Verrucomicrobium spinosum DSM 4136 = JCM 18804: one gene and its partners. The protein of the gene in region 1 binds, or shares a complex with, the protein of each later gene. Links are inferred from orthologs where the notes say so. Each region holds a gene or a part of one and is shown on either strand. Other genes may lie near its edges. The genes, in order: VSP_RS26215, nuoB and VSP_RS32105.

Evidence for each region.
Region 2: the proteins of VSP_RS26215 (region 1) and nuoB are in contact, whole or in part, in a crystal structure (PDB 6Y11), measured with the Thermus thermophilus proteins. The link is inferred for Verrucomicrobium spinosum DSM 4136 = JCM 18804 from one-to-one orthologs. Residues at the interface, in WP_096411122.1 of Thermus thermophilus: Arg36, Val44, Arg45, Met46, Gly47, Pro48, Asn49, Arg50, Val51, Leu57, Gln58, Ala61, Asp62, Ile64, Lys65, Ile67, Phe68, Lys69, Glu70, Ile72, Val74, Glu223, Ala224, Glu225, His233, Thr234, Glu235, Tyr236, Ser237, Trp241; in WP_096411117.1 of Thermus thermophilus: Arg16, Glu17, Gly18, Leu24, Leu27, Val28, Trp30, Gly31, Arg32, Asn34, Ser35, Trp37, Thr54, Asp55, Ala56, Asp59, Ala61, Arg62, Phe63, Gly64, Glu66, Val67, Phe68, Arg69, Ala70, Ser71, Arg73, Gln74, Ala75, Asp76.
Region 3: the proteins of VSP_RS26215 (region 1) and VSP_RS32105 are in contact, whole or in part, in a cryo-EM structure (PDB 6KHJ), measured with the Thermosynechococcus vestitus proteins. The link is inferred for Verrucomicrobium spinosum DSM 4136 = JCM 18804 from one-to-one orthologs. Residues at the interface, in WP_126985484.1 of Thermosynechococcus vestitus: Gln8, Lys26, Trp29, Leu30, Pro33, Met34, Met37, Leu38, Leu83, Ile84, Phe85, Lys86, Glu87, Asp88, Val89, Leu90, Pro91, Ala92, Thr100, Ala104, Val107, Ile108, Phe111, Leu112, Tyr114, Ile115, Ile125, Ser126, Leu128, Phe133; in WP_126986108.1 of Thermosynechococcus vestitus: Gly6, Tyr7, Glu8, Tyr9, Phe10, Gly12, Phe13, Leu14, Ile16, Cys17, Ser18, Pro21, Ala24, Leu25, Ala27, Ser28, Leu31, Arg32, Pro33, Ser35, Arg40, Leu41, Thr42, Thr43, Tyr44, Glu45, Ile51, Gly53, Ala54, Trp55.

Annotation. Positions count from the first base shown.
Region 1 is NZ_ABIZ01000001.1:6,412,173-6,418,276, forward strand. What follows is about bases 78-3,025. They hold VSP_RS26215 (complex I subunit 1/NuoH family protein), read right to left. Parts: upstream 2,175-3,025; coding sequence 981-2,174; downstream 78-980. Other genes in these bases: VSP_RS26205 (NADH-quinone oxidoreductase subunit J family protein), read right to left, coding at 78-352; VSP_RS26210 (NuoI/complex I 23 kDa subunit family protein), read right to left, coding at 419-952; VSP_RS26220 (NADH-quinone oxidoreductase subunit G), read right to left, coding at 2,178-3,025. Also shown: more of VSP_RS26205, read right to left, coding at 1-77; more of VSP_RS26220, read right to left, coding at 3,026-3,908; VSP_RS26225 (hypothetical protein), read right to left, coding at 4,703-4,942; VSP_RS26230 (protein kinase domain-containing protein), read right to left, coding at 4,978-6,104. UniProt on the Escherichia coli protein: NDH-1 shuttles electrons from NADH, via FMN and iron-sulfur (Fe-S) centers, to quinones in the respiratory chain. The immediate electron acceptor for the enzyme in this species is believed to be ubiquinone.
Region 2 is NZ_ABIZ01000001.1:1,453,171-1,459,219, forward strand. What follows is about bases 1,197-4,089. They hold nuoB (NADH-quinone oxidoreductase subunit NuoB), read left to right. Parts: upstream 1,197-2,322; coding sequence 2,323-2,856; downstream 2,857-4,089. Other genes in these bases: tal (transaldolase), read right to left, coding at 1,197-2,120; VSP_RS05710 (NADH-quinone oxidoreductase subunit C), read left to right, coding at 2,890-3,465; VSP_RS05715 (outer membrane protein assembly factor BamB family protein), read left to right, coding at 3,689-4,089. Also shown: VSP_RS05695 (hypothetical protein), read right to left, coding at 1-974; more of tal, read right to left, coding at 1,167-1,196; more of VSP_RS05715, read left to right, coding at 4,090-5,011; VSP_RS05720 (DUF6268 family outer membrane beta-barrel protein), read left to right, coding at 5,133-6,005; VSP_RS38945 (serine hydrolase), read right to left, coding at 6,017-6,049. UniProt on the Escherichia coli protein: NDH-1 shuttles electrons from NADH, via FMN and iron-sulfur (Fe-S) centers, to quinones in the respiratory chain. The immediate electron acceptor for the enzyme in this species is ubiquinone.
Region 3 is NZ_ABIZ01000001.1:7,971,928-7,977,888, forward strand. The notes cover bases 1,133-3,937. They hold VSP_RS32105 (NADH-quinone oxidoreductase subunit A), read right to left. Parts: upstream 2,820-3,937; coding sequence 2,445-2,819; downstream 1,133-2,444. Other genes in these bases: VSP_RS32095 (tetratricopeptide repeat protein), read right to left, coding at 1,133-1,660; VSP_RS32100 (Dabb family protein), read right to left, coding at 2,046-2,363; VSP_RS32110 (hypothetical protein), read right to left, coding at 2,982-3,314; VSP_RS32115 (hypothetical protein), read right to left, coding at 3,446-3,937. Outside these bases: VSP_RS38480 (glucan biosynthesis protein), read left to right, coding at 1-153; VSP_RS32090 (SDR family NAD(P)-dependent oxidoreductase), read right to left, coding at 435-1,085; more of VSP_RS32095, read right to left, coding at 1,130-1,132; more of VSP_RS32115, read right to left, coding at 3,938-4,111; Holliday junction branch migration protein RuvA, read left to right, coding at 4,221-4,832; VSP_RS32125 (DUF2339 domain-containing protein), read right to left, coding at 4,852-5,961. UniProt on the Escherichia coli protein: NDH-1 shuttles electrons from NADH, via FMN and iron-sulfur (Fe-S) centers, to quinones in the respiratory chain. The immediate electron acceptor for the enzyme in this species is believed to be ubiquinone.

The DNA of each region.
Region 1 (6,104 bases):
CGGTCTTCTTGCCAGCCTCAAGGCCGCCCAAGATCATGCCAAGCTGCACAATGAAGACGATGGCCAGCAGCGCCCCGCCCACCACGGAGAAGGCGTTCACCTTTTTGAGCGCCTCCGCCTTGATGTCCAGGAGCATGATGATGAAGAGGAACAGCACCATCACCGCGCCGGCGTACACCAGGATCTGGATGATACCGATGAAATAAGCGTCGAGGCTGATGAACAACGCCGCGAGACCCGCGAAGCTCATGACCAGGGAGAGGGCGCTCGCCACCGGGTTCCGCAACACCACCACCATCAGGCCAAAGACCAGGGTGAGCGCAGAGAAGAGGTAAAACAGAACGGCGGGCATGAGATGCGAGCAGGAATGATGCGAATGCGGTCGGGAGACAGGAGAAAAATTAGGGGCGGGACTGGACTACTTCAGCTCGTTCCACTTGTTGACGAGGCCTTCACGCACCCCGCCGATTTCATAGAGCTTCTTCTTGTCGTGGACCATTTCCGCACGGCTCAGGCCCGTGATGGCGTAGTCCTTGCGCAGGAAGATGGCCTGCTCCGGGCAGACTTCCTCACACATGCCGCAGTAGATGCAACGGATCATGTCGATGTTGAAGAGGCGCGGGCGCTTTTCGACCTTGGCCCAAGGATCCGTGGAGGGGATCTCCTCCGGGATGATGGTGATGGCGCGCGGGGGGCAGATGAACTCGCAGAGCTGGCAGCTCACGCAGCGTTCACGGCCATGTTCGTCAGTGACGAGGGCGGGCGCTCCGCGGTAGTGGTCAGGCAGGTTCGCATCCCACTTTTCCTCGGGATACTGCATGGTGACCTTCTTCTTGCCCCTGAGAATGGCAATGGCGTGGCCAAGCGTGATGAGCAGGCCCTTGGCAAGCGTGGAGATGAACCACTTCTCGTGCCATTTGAGTTTGGGGCGTTGTACAACAACCGTTGCCATAGGGCGTGAGGGAATCAGGTCAGAAAAATCAGTTCGGGAGCCACACGATGAGCGCGGCAGTGAGAATCACGTTGGCGAGCGCCAGTTCAAACATGACCAGCCAGCCTAGCTTCATGAGCTGGTCATAGCGGAAGCGGGGCAGGGTCCAGCGCACCCAGATGAAGAAGATGATGAAGCAGACCACCTTGGCCAGGAAGCAGCCGATGTGCAGCAGGCCGAGCCAGATGGGCGTGGCCCCTTCCACATAACCGAGACCAATCTGGGAACCCCAAGGGATGCTCCAGCCGCCGAGGAAAAGGGTTACCGCAAGACCGGACCCGATGATCATGGCCGCGTACTCGCCCATGAAGAACAGGGCGAACTTCATGGAGCTGTACTCCGTGTGATAACCGGCCACGAGTTCCGTTTCGCACTCTGGAAGGTCGAACGGTGCCCGGTTGGTCTCCGCGAACATGGCGACCACGAAGATAATGAAGGAGATGAAAACGGGGATCCAGAGGACGAGGCGCTTGAAGGTGAGCCCTTCACCCCAGAGCGGGAGGAGGAGCCAGCCGTTCTTGTCCTGGTACTGGGCGATCTTGGAGAGGTTCAGGTCTCCGAAGATCATGAGCACAGGGATGATGGAAAGGCCCAGCGCGATCTCATACGAGATCATCTGGGAGGTGCTGCGCACGCCGCCGAGGAAGGGGTACTTCGAGTTCGAGGACCAGCCTGCGAGCACGATGCCGTACACCCCAAGGGAGGCGATGGCGAAGATGTAGAGAGGGCCCACATTGAGGTCGGCAATGACCAGCTTGATGGGCTTTTGCAGCCAGGCACCTTCCACGCCGAACTTGGCCAGCCAGCTCAGGTCCAGCTCACTGCCGAAGGGCACCACGGCGGCGGTCATCATGGCCGGCACCATGACCAGCGCGGGCGCCAGCCAGTAGTAGAATTTCTTGACGTGGGCGGGAGTGAAGTCCTCCTTGAGGAAGAATTTCAAACCATCCGCCAGCGGCTGGATGAGGCCCGCCAGAGGGATGTCCTTCTTCCCGCCGAAGAGGGTGAGCGGGATGCCAGTGCGGTTTGGCCCCACACGGTCCTGGATGATCGCACTCACGCGCCGCTCAGCATAAACTGAGTAGGCGACCATGGGCAGGATGACCATGAAGCTGAAGAAAACGATCTTCACCGCCGCAGCGATGATGAAGGCGAGATTGATGCTGTCCAGAAAGCTTCCCATGACTTATCCCACGATGATGCCTTTGGCCTTGCGCTCGCGTTCCCGCTCCAGCAGAGGCACTTTTTCGCCCGTTTCCATGACCTGCACACCCAGTTCGCCGATGCGGGCGAGCGTCAGACCACTGAAAATTTCCACGTCGCCAGCCATACGCTTGAAGACGTCTTCCACGCTGTGAATGCCGTTGGAGCCAGCATAGGCGAGGATGATGTCGCGCAGGATTTCCCAATCATCGCGGGCCTCGCCCGGCGAGTTGACGGCCTTGCTCAGACGCTGAAGGCGGCCCGTGACGTTGATCATGCTGCCACGCTTCTCGGCATAGCTCGCCGCAGGAAGCACCACGTGAGAGAGCTCAGCGGTGGCGTTGGCCAGGATGTGTGAGGAGGCCAGGAAAGTCAGCTTTTCAAGAGCGGCCTTTTCCAGACCAGCCTTGATGAGGTTCTCACCCAAGGCGAGCACCACCTTGATGGCCCCGCTGTTGATGCCAGCGATAATCTGCGGGAGCTTCGCACCCGGTTCAGTGCCCCAGATGGCGCGTACGCCGTTGCTGTTGGGGTTCTGGTCGTCCGCGCGGAGGTAGTCGTCTCCACCGCCGGTGCGGGGCACAACGTCGTAGTTCTCGATGCCAACCGATTTGACGAGAGCGTGGGTGAGATAGAGCTCCTCATTGGTCATGCGACCGGAGGCAATCACCGCAATCTCGGTGGCTTTCACGCTCCGGAGTGCCTCGGCGACCTGATTCACGGCCAGTTTCCACGTGGTAGGATGGTGGCCGTTGCTCTTCTTGACCAGCGGCTGCGTCAGACGGTAGTCACTGTTCACAAAGTGGAAGTCCAGGCGGCCCTGGTCACACATCCACGTGGAGTTCACGTCGTTATTCTCCCGTGGCGTCTGGCGGTAAACTTCGTTCTGACGGCTGCTGATCTCAATATTGCAACCGCGGCCGCACTTCGTGCAGAGGCTCTTGGTCTCCTTCAGGAACCAGACTCGCATCTGGAACCGGAAGTCATTGGAGGTCAGCGCTCCCACCGGGCAGATGTCCACGGTGTTGAGGGAGTAGTTGTTCTCCAGGCGCTTGCCAGGGTGCACTGCGAGCGTGGTGTAGCTCCCGCGCTCGGTGAAGCCCAGCACGGGATCATCGGCGATCTCCGCCGTGAAACGGATGCAACGGGAGCACATGATGCAGCGCTCGTCGTCCAGACGGATGCGCGGCCCGATGTCCACGTTTTTCGGCTTCTTGACCTTCTCTTCACGGAAGTGGCTCTCGCCATTGCCGTGCTCGACGCTGAATTCCTGAAGGCGGCACTCGCCAGCCTGGTCGCAGATAGGGCAGTCCAGCGGGTGGTTGATGAGCAGCAGCTCCATCACCCCTTTGCGGCACTCCTCGCTCAGCTTGCCCTCGGTGCGGATCCCCTGCCCTTCGGCCACGGTGTTCGCACAGGCAATGACCGGACGCGGCATCCAGCCGATCTTGGCCATCCCAAATTCATCTTTCTCCGGCTCCTGCCCGGGTGCGGGACGCGGGGGCATCCCCATTTCCACGAGGCACATACGGCAGTTGCCGGGCGACGTGAGCTTGGGGTGGTAACAGTAGTGCGGCACCAGCGCCCCTACCTGACGGCAGGCTTCAATCATGCGCGTCCCCTTGGGGAACTTGTGCCAGACCCCATTAACCTGCACGTTCACCAAGTCCACGGCGGGTGGTGAAGCGGGGGCAGTTACGGCAGTGTTGCTCATGGAATGTGGTATCGCCCCACTATTTGTTTCAGGGAAGATCCAGCAAGCTGAATTTGTGAAATTTTTCACAAAGTCGGGTGTTGAGCCAGTGCGGCAATGGGCAGAAGCCAGTTGGCAGTAGGCAGTGCGTCAGTGGTCAAGGTGCTGAAAGCGGGAGGATGAGAGGGAGTCAGGGGGCTTGCGTGGGTTTGGTTCTTGGTTCGCCCGGGACTCGGACGCCGGGAGGCAGGATGTGCGTCAGGGGGCAACGATCCGGCGTCCCGCCGGGACGCGAGGGCCAGGAGATGGCGAGGTCCGGTGGTTGTCACCACCGGCTTCCGTCCGATATCCCTCTGGGACTGGCAGCAAGTGACACCGACTTCCTGTCGGTGCGTGGTACCGGCGTCCCGCCGGTGCAGTGGGCGAGCGCGGACTCCCGGAGGGTGTGGAGCAATCCGCCGCTCTTCGATCCCCTGCCTCACTATTACCCCTCGCCACCCATCGCCTCAGGTCTTCTGTCTTGTGTCTTCAAGTCTTGTGTCTCCCGCGCTGCGGGTCGGACTACGCCCGCAGCGTCGCCACAGGGGTAGTCCGGTTGTCTTAACCAGCTCAGGCAACGGAGGGGCGAGATGGTGCACACGACCGATGGAGGACCGGCGCAGATGGCCGTGCGCCCGTCCCGGAGGGACGCCGGAAAGCGAGAGATCTCCGATGGACCCGCGATTCCCCTGCCCTCCCATGAAGCACCCGATACCGCAGCTGAACCGGCGGGACGCCGGTAACACGCACAGGCGGGACGCCTGTGTCACCTCCTCTCAGATGTCGCCATCGATCTTCGAAGATGAAGCCCCGTTGGGAATGGGATGCTGGAACTGCTGCCCGGGGAAGAAGGCCTCCACCAGGGCCACGCCCAAACCCTCGGCACAGTTCCCAGTCCGGCCAAGGTCGTCGTTGATCCCCTGGCCCAGCATTTCGACGAACTGCTCACTGTTTTCGAGTCCCCGATGACATCCCGGCACGATCTTCCCAGGCCCGGCGGCCGCGCCGGGTTTCATGAAATCACAAAAACTCCACGAGGCATGCGTCACAATCAGAGCTGGGCGACCCGCTTGGCGGACTCCTCAATGGCAACACGGCTGCTGCCAGAGGAGGTCAGTATTTTAACAAACTCCCGCACCTGCGGGTTGTCGAGGGCCAGCTCGCTGAAGTAGGGATCATCGAGCGCCTGCGCCACGCTGATGCGCTGATCTGGATCACGGTGCAACAGCTTGTCGAGCAGAGCATCGAGACGCTCATCCGTGGGCGGCAGAGTGTCGGGATGATCCTTAGCCCAACGTTCGAGACGATATTCCGTAAAGGTCTTGGTGCCATCCTGGGCGTACTCAGCGATGTTGGTCGTGGTGCGCCCGGAGTTGCTGCCTTCAAACGGGGAGCCGCTGCCGTGCTCACCCGAGTAGGCCAGCTCACACATCGTGATGCCGAGCGCCCAGACATCCACTTTGGTGACATCCAGAACCTGGCCCGTAGTCACGCCTTCGCTCCTCTGAAGGCCCTTTGCGAGGGCGTCCAGCCCGCGGGTGGCCTCGCGCCACGCGGCCACCAGTTCATCCTTGTTGGAGTCCTGCAGTCCAGCTCGTTGTTGAATGTCCAGAAGCGTCCCCTTGACGCGTTGGAACTCCTCGATTGGCGCCTGATTTCCCAGTTGCCCACAGGCCGCCTCATAAGCCTCAAGATCGATGGAGGTGATCCACTCCTTGTCCATCAGACCGCGCAGCAGGGACTTGTGCGGGGGAAGTTGCATGAGTTCCAGAACCTCTGGAGGCAGATACGAGGGGGCATCAGGGAAGTGGTAATTCGTCGGCACCTCAAAGCGGCCCTCCTGCAGCCTCACCCCGGTGCCCAGGTCCCCCACTTTGCCCACACCATCGCGCCCCAGAAACACGTTCACCCCCTTGAAGTCAAGGTGCCCCACCCCGTTCTGATGGATGTGCCCCAGACCGCGGGCCATATCCCGGCACATCAGCCCCATGGCTTGCTGGCGCACGCGCCCCTGCTGGTCAGGCGAGAGACCAGTGAGCATTTCTGAGTCCCACAGCTTTCTGCCCATGCCGGAAACATCCCCATTCGGGCAGTACTCAAGGCAGATGGTGGTGTTCTTGCCATTGTGAATGATTCCCTCCAGGCGGACGAGGTTTTCGTGCCCGGCCTCGCCCTGAG
Region 2 (6,049 bases), 5.0 Mb from region 1 along the record:
TCCATGTCGGCGCGGGACTTGAACCGCAGCGGCTCCGCTCCCTCTGCGACCTCGCCCTTCTGCCACACCCACTGGGTGCCGTGCTTCTGTGATTCCTTCCACTTCGCGACCGCCTCGGGCGTGTTGTCGGTACGAACCCGGCGCTTGTACTCCTCGAAGGGGAGATGATTGAACCGCTCGCGATGCAGGCGGTGGAGATTCGTCTGGTAGCTGTGGTGGCTGGGCGGGCCCAGAGGCTCACCACTCATGCCGCAAACCGCCACGCTGGCGAAGTTGCCCTTGGGCTCCTCCAGCTCAATCTGCTCTGAGACGTAGAATTCCTTGAGCGCTTCACTGTGGAGGAAGTGAGCCAGCGCATCTTCGCGGCTCAGCCAGAGCGAGCCATCCTGAGGGACGGTGTACAGTTTGCCGGGGGCGTCTGCTGCGAGGCTGAACTTCACATGGAAACGTTCGCCATTGGCGAGGACGAGGCGGGCTGCGTCGAAGACGCTGTAGGCCTTGCCAGCGGTGCGGATCATGGCGGCCATGGCTTCCGTGGCGCGTGCTTCTGGCTCCACTCCCACGGTCAGGCCGGGCACAGGACGCGGGGCTTGGTCAAAGCTGGGACGTCCACCACGGTCATCTTGACCATGCTGCCTGCCCCCGCGATCACGATCTCCGCGGAAGCCGCCACCACGACGGTCATCCCGACGATCGCCACCTGGGCCACTGCGTGGCTTGTCAAATGAGCGTCTGTCTCCGCCACTGGCACCAGGACCACCAGGGCCGCGGCGATCGCCGAAGCCGCCGCGGCTCATGCCGCCACGACCTCCGTCGCGTCCACGGTCTTTGAAGTCACGACGTTGGCGGGTGTCTTCCTCGGGGAAGTCGGCGCCGGTAGAGGGCTTGGATTTGCCGAAGTCCGCCACCCAGCTGGGCGCGAGGCGAAGACTGGAAAGATCGAGCGGCGGCGTTGTCTCTTGTGAATCAGACATTGGGAGCGGAGGCGTGAAGGACGTCCATTGTGACTGTTTAAGTGACGATGGCAATGGGATTGTGCACGGCTTGTCCTTCATCGCATGCCGCGCCTGTTGTGATCTTCCCCACAGTGATGAAAAAACAAGGCCGCGTCCGGGTGAGGACGCGGCCTTGCTCATACCAAATCAAGGGAGGGGCATGAGTGGGCCTTACAGGGCAGCCTGCACCAGCTTCTCAAGCTTCACGATGTCCTCAGCGAACTTGCGGATGCCCTCGGAGGTCTTCTCCGTGGCCATTGCATCTTCGTTGAAGAGCCAGCGGAAGCTCTTTTCATCGAGGTTCAGGCGCTCAATGGAAAGGGACTTGGCGTGCTCGGTGTTCAGCTTCGGTGAGATGGGCTCGCTGGCGGCCTGCAGTTCACCCAGCAGCGAGGGACTGATGGTGAGAAGGTCGCAGCCGCACAGTTCGGTGATTTCACCCTTGTTGCGGAAGCTGGCCCCCATCACTTCGGTCTTGTAGTCGAAGTGCTTGTAGTAGTTGTAGATCTGGGTCACGGACACCACGCCCGGATCTTCCGTTGGGCCGTAGTCCTTGCCGGTGCTCTTTTTGTGCCAGTCGAGGATGCGGCCTACGAAGGGGGAGATCAGCTTGATTCCGCCTTCAGCGCAGGCAACGGCCTGGGCGAGGCTGAAAAGGAGCGTCAGGTTGCAGTTGATGCCTTCCTTCTGAAGCACTTCGGCGGCCTTGATGCCCTCCCAGGTGGAGGCGATTTTGATCAGGATGCGCTCACGAGAGGCACCGGACTTCTCATAAAGGTCAATGATGTGGCGGGCCTTGTCGATCGTGCCCTGGGTGTCGAAGGAAAGGCGGGCGTCCACTTCAGTGGAGACGCGACCCGGCACGATCTTCAGAATTTCCTGGCCGAAGTTCACGAGGATGCTGTCAATGACGGACTCCACGAGGGCACCGCCGCTCAGGGTCGATCCTTTGTGATCGGTGACCGCCTTGTCCACCAGAGGCTTGTACTCGGCCTTCTGGGAGGCTGCGAGGATCAAGGAAGGATTCGTGGTGGCATCCTGGGGCTGATAGGCGCGCATCGCCTCAAAGTCGCCCGTGTCGGCCACGACCACGGTGTGTTTCTTCAGTTGGTCAAGTTGGTTCATGATGATTTAGAGGGGTGGTAGAATAAGGGGAATGCCGGGGGATGCAAGGGGGGAGTCTGGGGCAAAGAATTCATGATTGGGATGAATGACAACGGGGAGTGGATGCCGGAAAGGCGAGGCGCGTGCTTGTGAAAATTTTCACAAAGCGGTTGCCCGGTTGAACCGGGCGTTTAGGTTGGCCATTGTTCCACCCGGCCTTGCCATGACTGAAGCCACCAGCACCACTCCCTTTGCCTACGACTCCAAGATCGAGAGCAATGTGGTCATCACCCGGCTTGATGCCGCGATCAACTGGATGCGGAAGAACTCCCTCTGGCCCATGCCCATGGGTCTCGCCTGCTGCGCTATTGAGCTCATGGCGACCGCTTCCTCCCGGTATGACATCTCCCGCTTCGGGGCGGAGGTGTTCCGCTTCTCCCCTCGCCAGAGCGATGTGATGGTGGTCGCTGGGACCGTTACTTACAAGATGGCCCTCGCCGTGAAGCGCATCTGGGACCAGATGCCGGAGCCCAAGTGGTGCATCGCCATGGGTGCCTGCGCCAGCAGCGGCGGCATGTATCGCAGCTATGCGGTACTCCAGGGGATCGACCGCCTGATCCCGGTGGATGTCTATATTTCCGGTTGCCCGCCCCGGCCCGAGGCGCTTCTGGAAGGATTCTTCCGCCTCCAGCAGAAGATCGAGAAGGAGCATTCGCTTCTGGATCAGAAAAAGGAGCTCGTCGAACAGCTCTCCTAAGCCGTCTCCGCCTTTCCCCGCCGCCTTCCTGCCATGGATGTGTCCCAGATCGTCAAAGCCCTTGTGGAGAAGTTTGGCTCCCAAGTCACCGGAAACACCGAGTTTCGTGGAGAAACCTCCCTCACGGTCACCTTGGAGTCGCTCAAGCCCTTCCTGCGGTACTGCCGGGATGAGATGGGTTTCGACTATCTGATCGATGTCTCCAGCGTGGACCATTTCGAGACGGATCCCCGTTTTGAGATGGTGTATGAGCTTTACAGCCTGTCCCATCACCATCATCTGCGGGTGAAGTCCCTGCTGACCGAGGAGCAGGAAGCTCCCACGGTGAGCGATCTGTGGGCGACCGCGGAATGGCATGAGCGCGAGGTGTTTGACATGATGGGCATCCGTTTCGACGGCCATCCGGACCTGCGCCGCATTCTGATGTGGGAGGGGTACCCCTTCTACCCGCTCCGCAAGGAGTTCCCCCTGGCTGGCAAGCCCAGTGAAATGCCGGAGATTGCCTTCACCGGCATCGCACCGTTGGAGGGGGGGCCCTTCGTCACGGCTCCGAGCGATGCTGACACCATTGAGCGTGAGCCTCGCGCCAAGACGTTCGAAGACGCCTGATTCGTCGAGACTATTCCGGTTAGTGGAATCAACGGCAGCAGGGGCGTGGGCCCGGCAGGAAGTGTGACAGTCTTGCCACAATTGCCCATGACTTCGTTACTGGGCGAGAACCCCTTTTCTCTGAGATAGACAAAGCGGGGCAAATGCGTTTTGCTCTCCCTGCTCGGGCAGTTGGAGAAGTTTCCAGCTATGCCTTCATGCTCATCTTCCGTTGTTAACCTGTATGATGACCCGATTTATTGCCCCCGTGGTGCTTGGCGGCCTGGCCGTTTCAGCAGTCGTTTCCCAAGCTGCGCCGCCTCTGCTGCCGGCCCGCGCCACCTCGGCAGCGGCGAGTTCCGGTCCTGCGGAATGGCCCAGCTTCCGGGGCCCCAAGACAGATGGCACTGCTCCCGTGTTGCCAGTGGCGGATGCCAGCAAGGTCAAGCTCAACAAGCGCTGGAAGGTGGAGACGCCCAAAGGGTTCGGTTCCTTTGCTGTGGCAGGGGCGAAGGCCTACACCATCATCACCCGTGATGTGGAAGGCAACAACAGCGAGGTGTTGTTGGCTCTCGACGTCAAGTCCGGCAAGGAACTCTGGGCCCAGCCACTGACCATCGTCAAATATGACGGCGGCGGTGACTCCGGCACTCCCAGCAACAAGGGTGGCGATGGCCCGCGCTCCACGCCCATCGTGAATGACGGGAAGGTGTATGTCATCGATGCCAACCTGGGCGTGTACGCTTTTGACGCCACCACTGGCAAGGAAGTCTGGAAGCGTGACGTAATGAAGGACAACTCGGGGGTTCAGATCAAGTGGCAGAACGCGGCTTCCCCTGTAATTGACGGCGAAATCCTGCTGATGTGCGGCGGTGGTCCTGGGCAGGCCTTCCTGGGCCTGAACAAGAAAACTGGCGATATTGTGTGGAAGGGCGAGGACGATCGCATGACTCACGCCACTCCGGTAATCACCAATATCCTGGGCGTGCACCAGTGCATCTTCTTCACGCAGAAAGGTCTCGTGGCAGTGGATCCCCAGAAGGGCACGGTCCTCTGGCGTGGTGACTTTCCTTTCAAAGTGAGCACGGCCGCATCGCCGGTGGTGTATGAAGACGTGGTGTACTGCTCCGCTGGCTATGGTGTGGGTGCGGGTGCCTTCAAGATCTCCAAGTCAGGCTCCGGACTGGAGGCCGCCCCTCTTTGGCGGCGTGAGAATGAGTGCTTTAACCACTGGAGTACGCCGGTGGTGAAGGATGGCTATCTCTATGGCATGTTCAGCTTCAAGGAATATGGCAATGGTCCTGTGGCATGCGTGGATATTCGCACTGGCAAGGATGTCTGGAGCGAGGCGGGATTTGGCCCCGGGCAGGTGATTCTGAGCGGGGACACGGTGATCGCCCTCAGCGACAAGGGAGAAGTCGTTTTTATTAAGGCCGACCCGACCAAGTACAGCGAATTGAAACGTGAATCCATTGTCGAAGGCAAAGTGTGGAGCTACCCGGTTCTCGCCTACAACCATCTTTTCGCCCGTAGCACGGTGGAAGGTGGTTGCTGGGAGATCAAGTAACCCACTTGCGCGGTTGAGTGAAGGAGTTCACTCAACTTTGCTTTGAACTTTGGGGGCCCGGAAGTTGATTCCGGGCTCTTTGTTTTTGAATAGCTGCATCAATCCTGTCCTCCCTTCCCTTATGAAGTTTGTCGCCTCCTTATTTACCGTTCTCGGACTCGCACTGGCGGGTGGTCTCCGTGCCCAATCTCTGGAACTGAATCCAGATGGGGCGCGTATGGCGAGGTTCGACACCTGGTACGAACCCTCGGCTGATGTCGAAAAAGGCGGCGAAGTGGAGTTTTTCCAGATTCGGCTGGGGTCACCGCTCTATGCTCACCGGGCGGGAGAGTACATTTGGGGCATTCGGGCCAGCTATGAGTTCACGTCGCTGGATCTCTCCAATGATATGCTGGCAGAGAGTGCCTTCCATCGTATGGATATTGGTCCTGCTCTGGTTTATCTGCCGGAGGGCTCGCCTTGGCGAGCTTTTGCATTCGGTGGGGTGGGGCTCGCCACAGATTTCACGGAGGTGAACAGCGAGGACGTCATCTTTTCTCTGTTGGCGGCCGTGGGGTACAAGTTTTCTGATTCCTTCACCCTGCTGGCGGGGGGCTACTATTCCCAGGACTTTGGCGATGCCCAAATCTACCCTGGCCTCGGTTTCATGTGGAAGATCTCAGAGCGCTGGACCATGTCCCTGCTGCCGCCTCGTGCCCGGCTATCCTATGCACCCAATGATACCTGGCGCTTTGCTCTTGAAGGGTATCCCGATGGCGGCGGTTGGAGTGTTGAGGCAGCCAATGGCAAGCAGTCCAGCCTGGAGCGTAAAGCATGGCGGGCCGGTGCACGCATCGAGCGCAAGATCGCGGACGACGGCTGGGCCTATGTGGGGGGAGGCTGGGCGTTTGGCAGGGAACTGCGCCTGGAGGAAGAGGACAGCGGTCGGCTGCTCTTTGAGTCCGACGTGGATGGCGGGGCCTACTTTGCCATCGGACTCAGCTTTGGATTCTAAAATCAAAAGGGCTACCCCTTGAGCGACCACTCAAGGAGGGACTG
Region 3 (5,961 bases), 1.6 Mb from region 1 along the record:
AGCAAGGTGCAGTCAAACCCTGAAACCAACGGCTGGCGCGTGAGCCTGAACGTGGAGATCCCGCCAGGCACCGATCTGGTGGAATTGACCTGTGACCTTCTGGATGAGGGCCGCCCCGTGTCGGAGAGGTGGGACTATCAGTGGCGGCGGTAGATGGCGCTCCCCTACCCGCTGCCGCCCTGCGCCAGACCTCAGTCGTAGCTGCGTTTGTCAAAACGGGTCGGGCCACATGCCACCCACCACGCCCACCTGACCTCACATGGCCGCTCGACCCCTCCGCACTTTCACAAGTGCAGCTACGAACTGCCCGCTGGCGCCCTGCGCCAGACCTCAGTCGTAGCTGCGTTTGTCAAAACGCGGTCAGGCCACATGCCACCCACCACGCCCACCTCACCCCACACGGTCATTCACCTCACCCCACACGGTCATTCACCTCACGCCGGCCGGTTGAGCCGGCTGTCCAGATTAAAGATTTGTCCGGAGGTGTGCAGCAGGAACCGGTCGAGGTGGGCGATGAAACAACTCACTTCCTTCGTGGTGTTGAACCTGCCCAAGGTGTGCGCCGCCAGGAAGCTCCTCTTCAAGTCCTCCCCAAGACCGGCTGTCATCCGGGTTTCCATGAACCCGGGGAGCACACAATTCACCCGAATGTTCCTCGCGCCATACTCGGCGGCAAGGCTCTGCGTCAATCCCATCAACCCCGCCTTGGCCGCCGCATAGTTGGCCTGGCCGACCGGCCCCCGCCATCCGGAGAAAGAGCCGATAAAGACGATATGGCCCCGGCGCTGGCCGCTCATGCGGTTCAATGCCGCGCGCGCTGCCCGGAAGGCACCGCTGAGGCAGGTGTCGAGAACATGATCAAAATCCATCTCCTCCATCTTCAGCATGCTCGCATCGCGACAGACCCCTGCATTGCAGACGAGGAGATCCAGCGCCTCCAGCCCGCTGACAAATGCTTCCACCGAGGTCGAGGACGTCACATCCATCTCCGTCCGTCCCGGGGCATGCACGGCGTATCCCTGCCCGGTCAGTTCAACATGAAGGGCTTGAGCGAGATCGCCCAAGCCCCCTGTAATCAGTGCCACTGGTGCATGCATGCCCACCCACTACCATCAACAGGAAGCGCTGGCTAGCCCGCCGGACTGGTGAAGAGGACGGCAGCGGTGTCGTAGCTGATGCGCACGCCCGCCACCTGAGCGAGGTAGTTGAGCACCTCGCTCAACGGCATGTTGCTCAGATTCAGGCTCACCGTCTTCTTGCCAATCTCAGGAGTCTTCAGGATGATGTTGGGGATCACCTTGTCCTGAGTGACGGCTTTGACCTTCATGCGCACCGCGAGAATGGCCTCGCTCAACTCCACATCGGCAAATTCAATTTTGTCGATGATGATCTTTTCGTAGCTTTTGCGGAGCATCACGTTGTCCTTGCCCAGTTTCTCCTCGATCTGGGCCATCATGGCGCGGGACTGCGTGTGATTGGGGTTCACTGCCAGCACTTTGGCCAGTTTTTCCCGTGCAATATCAAACTGCCCAGCATAGAAGGCGGCGCGGCCATCCTGGTAGAGCACGTGGAGGGGTTCATCCGCCGCGCGGGCGATAGACTGGCCAAGCCAGACAGTGGTGGCCACCAGAAGGGCAGCGAGCAGGGCGTTCGTTTTCATAATTGAAAAGGGGGAACAACCTTCATTGTGCCCGCAATTTTCAAAAAAGGTCAAGAGCATTCCCTTGGGATGGACAACCTCAGCAGCAGATAGGCGCGTTCAAACAAGGCATCTACGCAACCTTTGGTTTTTTTTTCGAGCGGTGCGAAGTGGAAAATTGAGGGCCGGAGGCCCGGGATCTTGCCAGCCTCGGGCAACATGATCGCCGAAGAGATGTTGAGTCTGCAGGCCCGACGCCATCAAATCTGCCCACGACAATCTTCCCTGAATGAGTCGCGCCTGTAGCCCTATGTCTATTGTTTATCAACAACCTTGGGCGTTGCCCAAACTGACATCTGGCCGGCCTTTCGGCCCTTCTGAGGCTCTGAATTTCCGCCCTCCCCCTTCAGGAATACTTCACGTCTTTGCGGGGCTCCATCTCAAACACCATCACCTGCTGGGTCTCCACCGAGCGGTGCACCACTTCGAGGAGGAACTTGTAATAGTGCGGGTCGTCCTGAAGGATGGCCAGCTTGTCCAGGCTTTCGGCCTCAATGCTGACGAACCAGTGCCAGGGGTCGGAGATCTTGATGCGCTTGCCGACATTCAGGTGCAGCACTTCCCGGATCTTGAGCAGGATGGCCCGGGTGGTCCACATCATTTCCTCCAACCGGTCCGCCGTGACGTCCGGTTTCAGAGTGAAGAGGGAGACCTGGCAAATCATAACTCCACCATTCGCGCTTGGTCCGTCACGCGGTGCTCGCACCGCACTCACGTGGAGGTCTTATCGCCCCTCCCAACGAGACTAGGAACTCCAGTCGAGAGCCTTCTTGCGCCAGGCGTACAGGAACGCCACCAGCAAGATGCCCACGAATGACAGCATCCACCAGAAGATGGCCGCGCCGAAGACGGCGACGTAGTCTTTGAAAATGACCGCCCAAGGGTACATGAAGACCACCTCAATGTCGAAAAGCACAAAGAGCATGGCCACGATGTAGAATTTCACACTGAACCGGGGCTGAGCCTCGCCCAGAGGGAGCATGCCGCACTCATAGGCGGAATCCTTCATCTTGTTCCGCTTGGCTGACTTCCCTGCAAGCACGCTGGCCAGAAGCGTCACCCCGGCAAAGCCGGCGGCCATGAGCATTTGCATCAGCACAGGGAGATAGTTCTCAAGCATGACAGGAGGGGAAGGAAGACCGCAACAAAGGGCTAAAAACGGTGCTGTAGGGTAGCGCGGAGGACCGGAACGTCAAGGAGGCATCAAAAAAGCCGCCCTGGAAAAGGGCGGCTTGGTTTTTGAAAGTTGGATTTGTGGGAACAGCGCGGACTGGTGCCGCTATTAGCGGGCGGCAGCGGCAGCGGCAGCTGCGGCTTCTGCGCGGGCCAGCGTATGAGCGCTGGATGCCATTTCAATACCTTTAAGCCCACGATAGCTCTTCAGTTTCTTCTCCACGAGGCCACGGCCCACAAGGTTCTGAAGCTTTTCATAAGAACGGAGCCGTAGCATTTCTTCGCCCCCGCTAACTGCGTTTTTTAGCTTTAGGTTCTCGTACACGAGCCCGAACAGAATGTTGAACTCATAAGTCTTGCCATCCGAGAGAACATTGACCAACTCATCAGTGACATGGTCAGGAACCCGACGTGAAAAACGTGTTTTTCTTACGGTAGCCATAGACCCGGAGTATAGCACCGCGCAAGCACGTTGGCGAGTTTTTGTTTGATTTCACAGGAAAAATCCACGAATTCCAGCCCAAAGTTGCCTTTGAGGATAGAATTTTCCTGCTCCTCCGTATCCGCCGAATCTCAGCGGCTCGTGAAATTCCCCACCACCGTCATCTCAGCACTCTCGGCCTTGAGGGAAAAGATTTCCTCACTGGCAGGGAAAGCAGAGGAGTCGAATCGATCTTGAAGATCGTCTGCGAATTCCTGAATAGCCTCCGCTCCGGCTGGGAAAACATAGAGGGAATTGCGGTCCGGCGTCACGACCCAGACCTCTTTGCCAAAGACTTTCTCAAAGATCTTTCCCAGAGAAGGGGCCGTCAGCAAGCAGGGGAAGAGGTGGTCTTCCCCCCGGTACACGGCGTAGATGACCTTTCCGGCTTCGTTTTTGATCAGTTCCGGCTGAAGACTCGCCAGCCGGCGGTCGGCAGCCTCGGCCGCTTTCCGTTGAAAGCTATCGGCGCTGATGCCCAGCTTGTTGAATTCTGACTCCGTGTAGGGCACGAGTCGCGAGGTTGAGGGATCCAGCTTCACTGGGGTGAACACCGTCAGCCGGGCCTTCGCCAGAGTCAGTGAGATGGAGGAGCGGACCACCTTGGGCTCTGGCAGCAGGAGGTAGTTCTCCACCCGGATCGGCACGGCCTTGGGGGTGGCCCCGGCAGGAGACTGGGCCAGCACGGAGGAGAACGGGGCCACGAGGACGGCGCAGGTGGCTGCCGTGCCGAGGAGAGGGAGAAGGAAGCGTCTCACGCCGCCACGTTCCCTGAGGTGGGCCATTCTTCAACTGGCAAATGCCGGGGCCAGGCACGACGTCACGCTTTCCTGTTGCGCGAGTGCGTCGTCAGACGGATGTGGCCCCATGATCGCCTACCTCCGCGGCCACTTGGTCGAAGCCCTGCCCAACCAGCTCACGGTGGACGTCAACGGCGTAGGCTATCTCTGTCTGGTGCCCCTCTCCACCTACGACCGGCTGGCGGGTACGCAGGGGGAGGTGAGGCTGCTGACGCACCTCAACATCACCGAGCGCGATCACACGCTGTTTGGCTTCGCCACCGCTGAGGAGCGGGACCTCTTCCGCCTCCTGATCAATCGCGTGAGCGGCATTGGCCCCAAGATGGCGCTGGCGGTGCTCAGCGGCATGGCCGTGGGCGACTTTAAAGACAACGTCATCCGCAACGACGTGACCGCGCTCTCCCGCATCAGCGGAGTGGGCAAGAAAACGGCGGAAAGGATCGTGCTGGAACTGAAGGACAAGGTGGGCATCGTGGATACCTGGCAGGCCGCCCGGAGCACGGGCAACAGTCTGGTGCCAGACCCCACCCAGGCTGCGCAGACGGATGCGGTGCTCGCGCTCATCGCCCTCGGCTTCAAGCAGACCGAAGCGCAGAAGACGGTGCAGGATCTCGTGAAGAAGGCAGGTGGCGTGGTCAGCGCGGACAAGCTCATCCGCGATGCTTTGAGGAACCTCTGACAGTCGGCCTCCTGGCGCCTTACTTCAGCGTCTCCCAGTTGGAATTGCCCAGCCCCTTCTCGATGAACCAGTCGAGGTTCACCGACTTGGGGTCGTTGCCCAGGCGCTTCACCCGGGCCCGCTGGGTGTCCACGAGGAAGAACCCCCTCATGGGGAACACGCGCAGGCCCCGGTAGTCCAGCGCCCACGCCATGACGCGGTGTACCCCGGGAGGGAGCTGCTCAAAGCTGAACCGGCCGGTGAATTTGGCGAGCCCCTCATTCGGCAAATGACCCTCGGGCACATGGGTGAACTGGAGGTCACGTGCCATCACCTCCATGAAGTACAGGGGCAGACCTGTGACTTGGGTGACGTGGAAGATCTCCCAGTGCCCATCGTGGGGGTCTTTATAGGTCAGCAGCACCGCATCTGCCACCCTCTCGCGATTGGGCAGGCAGGCATAACCCCAGACCGCACCGGAAACTCCCTGCTCGTCATTAGTTTGCACCACGCAGGCAGAGAGTTCTGCGGTATTGCTGCTGAGCAGCTTGGGGGTGAGGCTGAAGTTGTCCAACCGGGAATTCTTGAGCATGGCGGGCCTGAGGTGGCCCAGGTCATCCGCCTTGCGCGCCAAGTTGCGATTCCCCGCCACATCCCCCTCCACGGCAAGAGGGAGCTTGTAGAAGAGGGTGTTGGCCGCGCCGCGGAGCCGTGAGGATTCCCACACGGCCATCATGCGCCAGCCGAAGGACCACGAGATGGCCTGCATGAAAATCAGGGCAAAGGCACCTGCTGTGAGAGACTGGAGAATGAATCGGCGGAGACCTGGCTGATGCTGACCCAGATGCCGGGCAATGAGCCAGACGAGCACAATTAAAGCCACCGTAAGCGGCACGGCGTGGATGACATACCGGGCATGCACGGCATTGTCTCCCGTCGTGGTGGCCCAGGAACGGCCAAGAGAGGTGAGAAAGGCCGCGCCCACGGAGTAGGTGCCTAGCAGGAGCCAGGGAAGCAGACGCTCACGAAGCGCCTGCTCGCGGAAATGCCGGAGCCAATAAGCTGCGCATCCGCCAAACAGGGCCAGGGATGAAGCGCCCAACCACAGGCTGGTATGCATGAGGGACAGGCTCGATCCCCGGGCCAGATG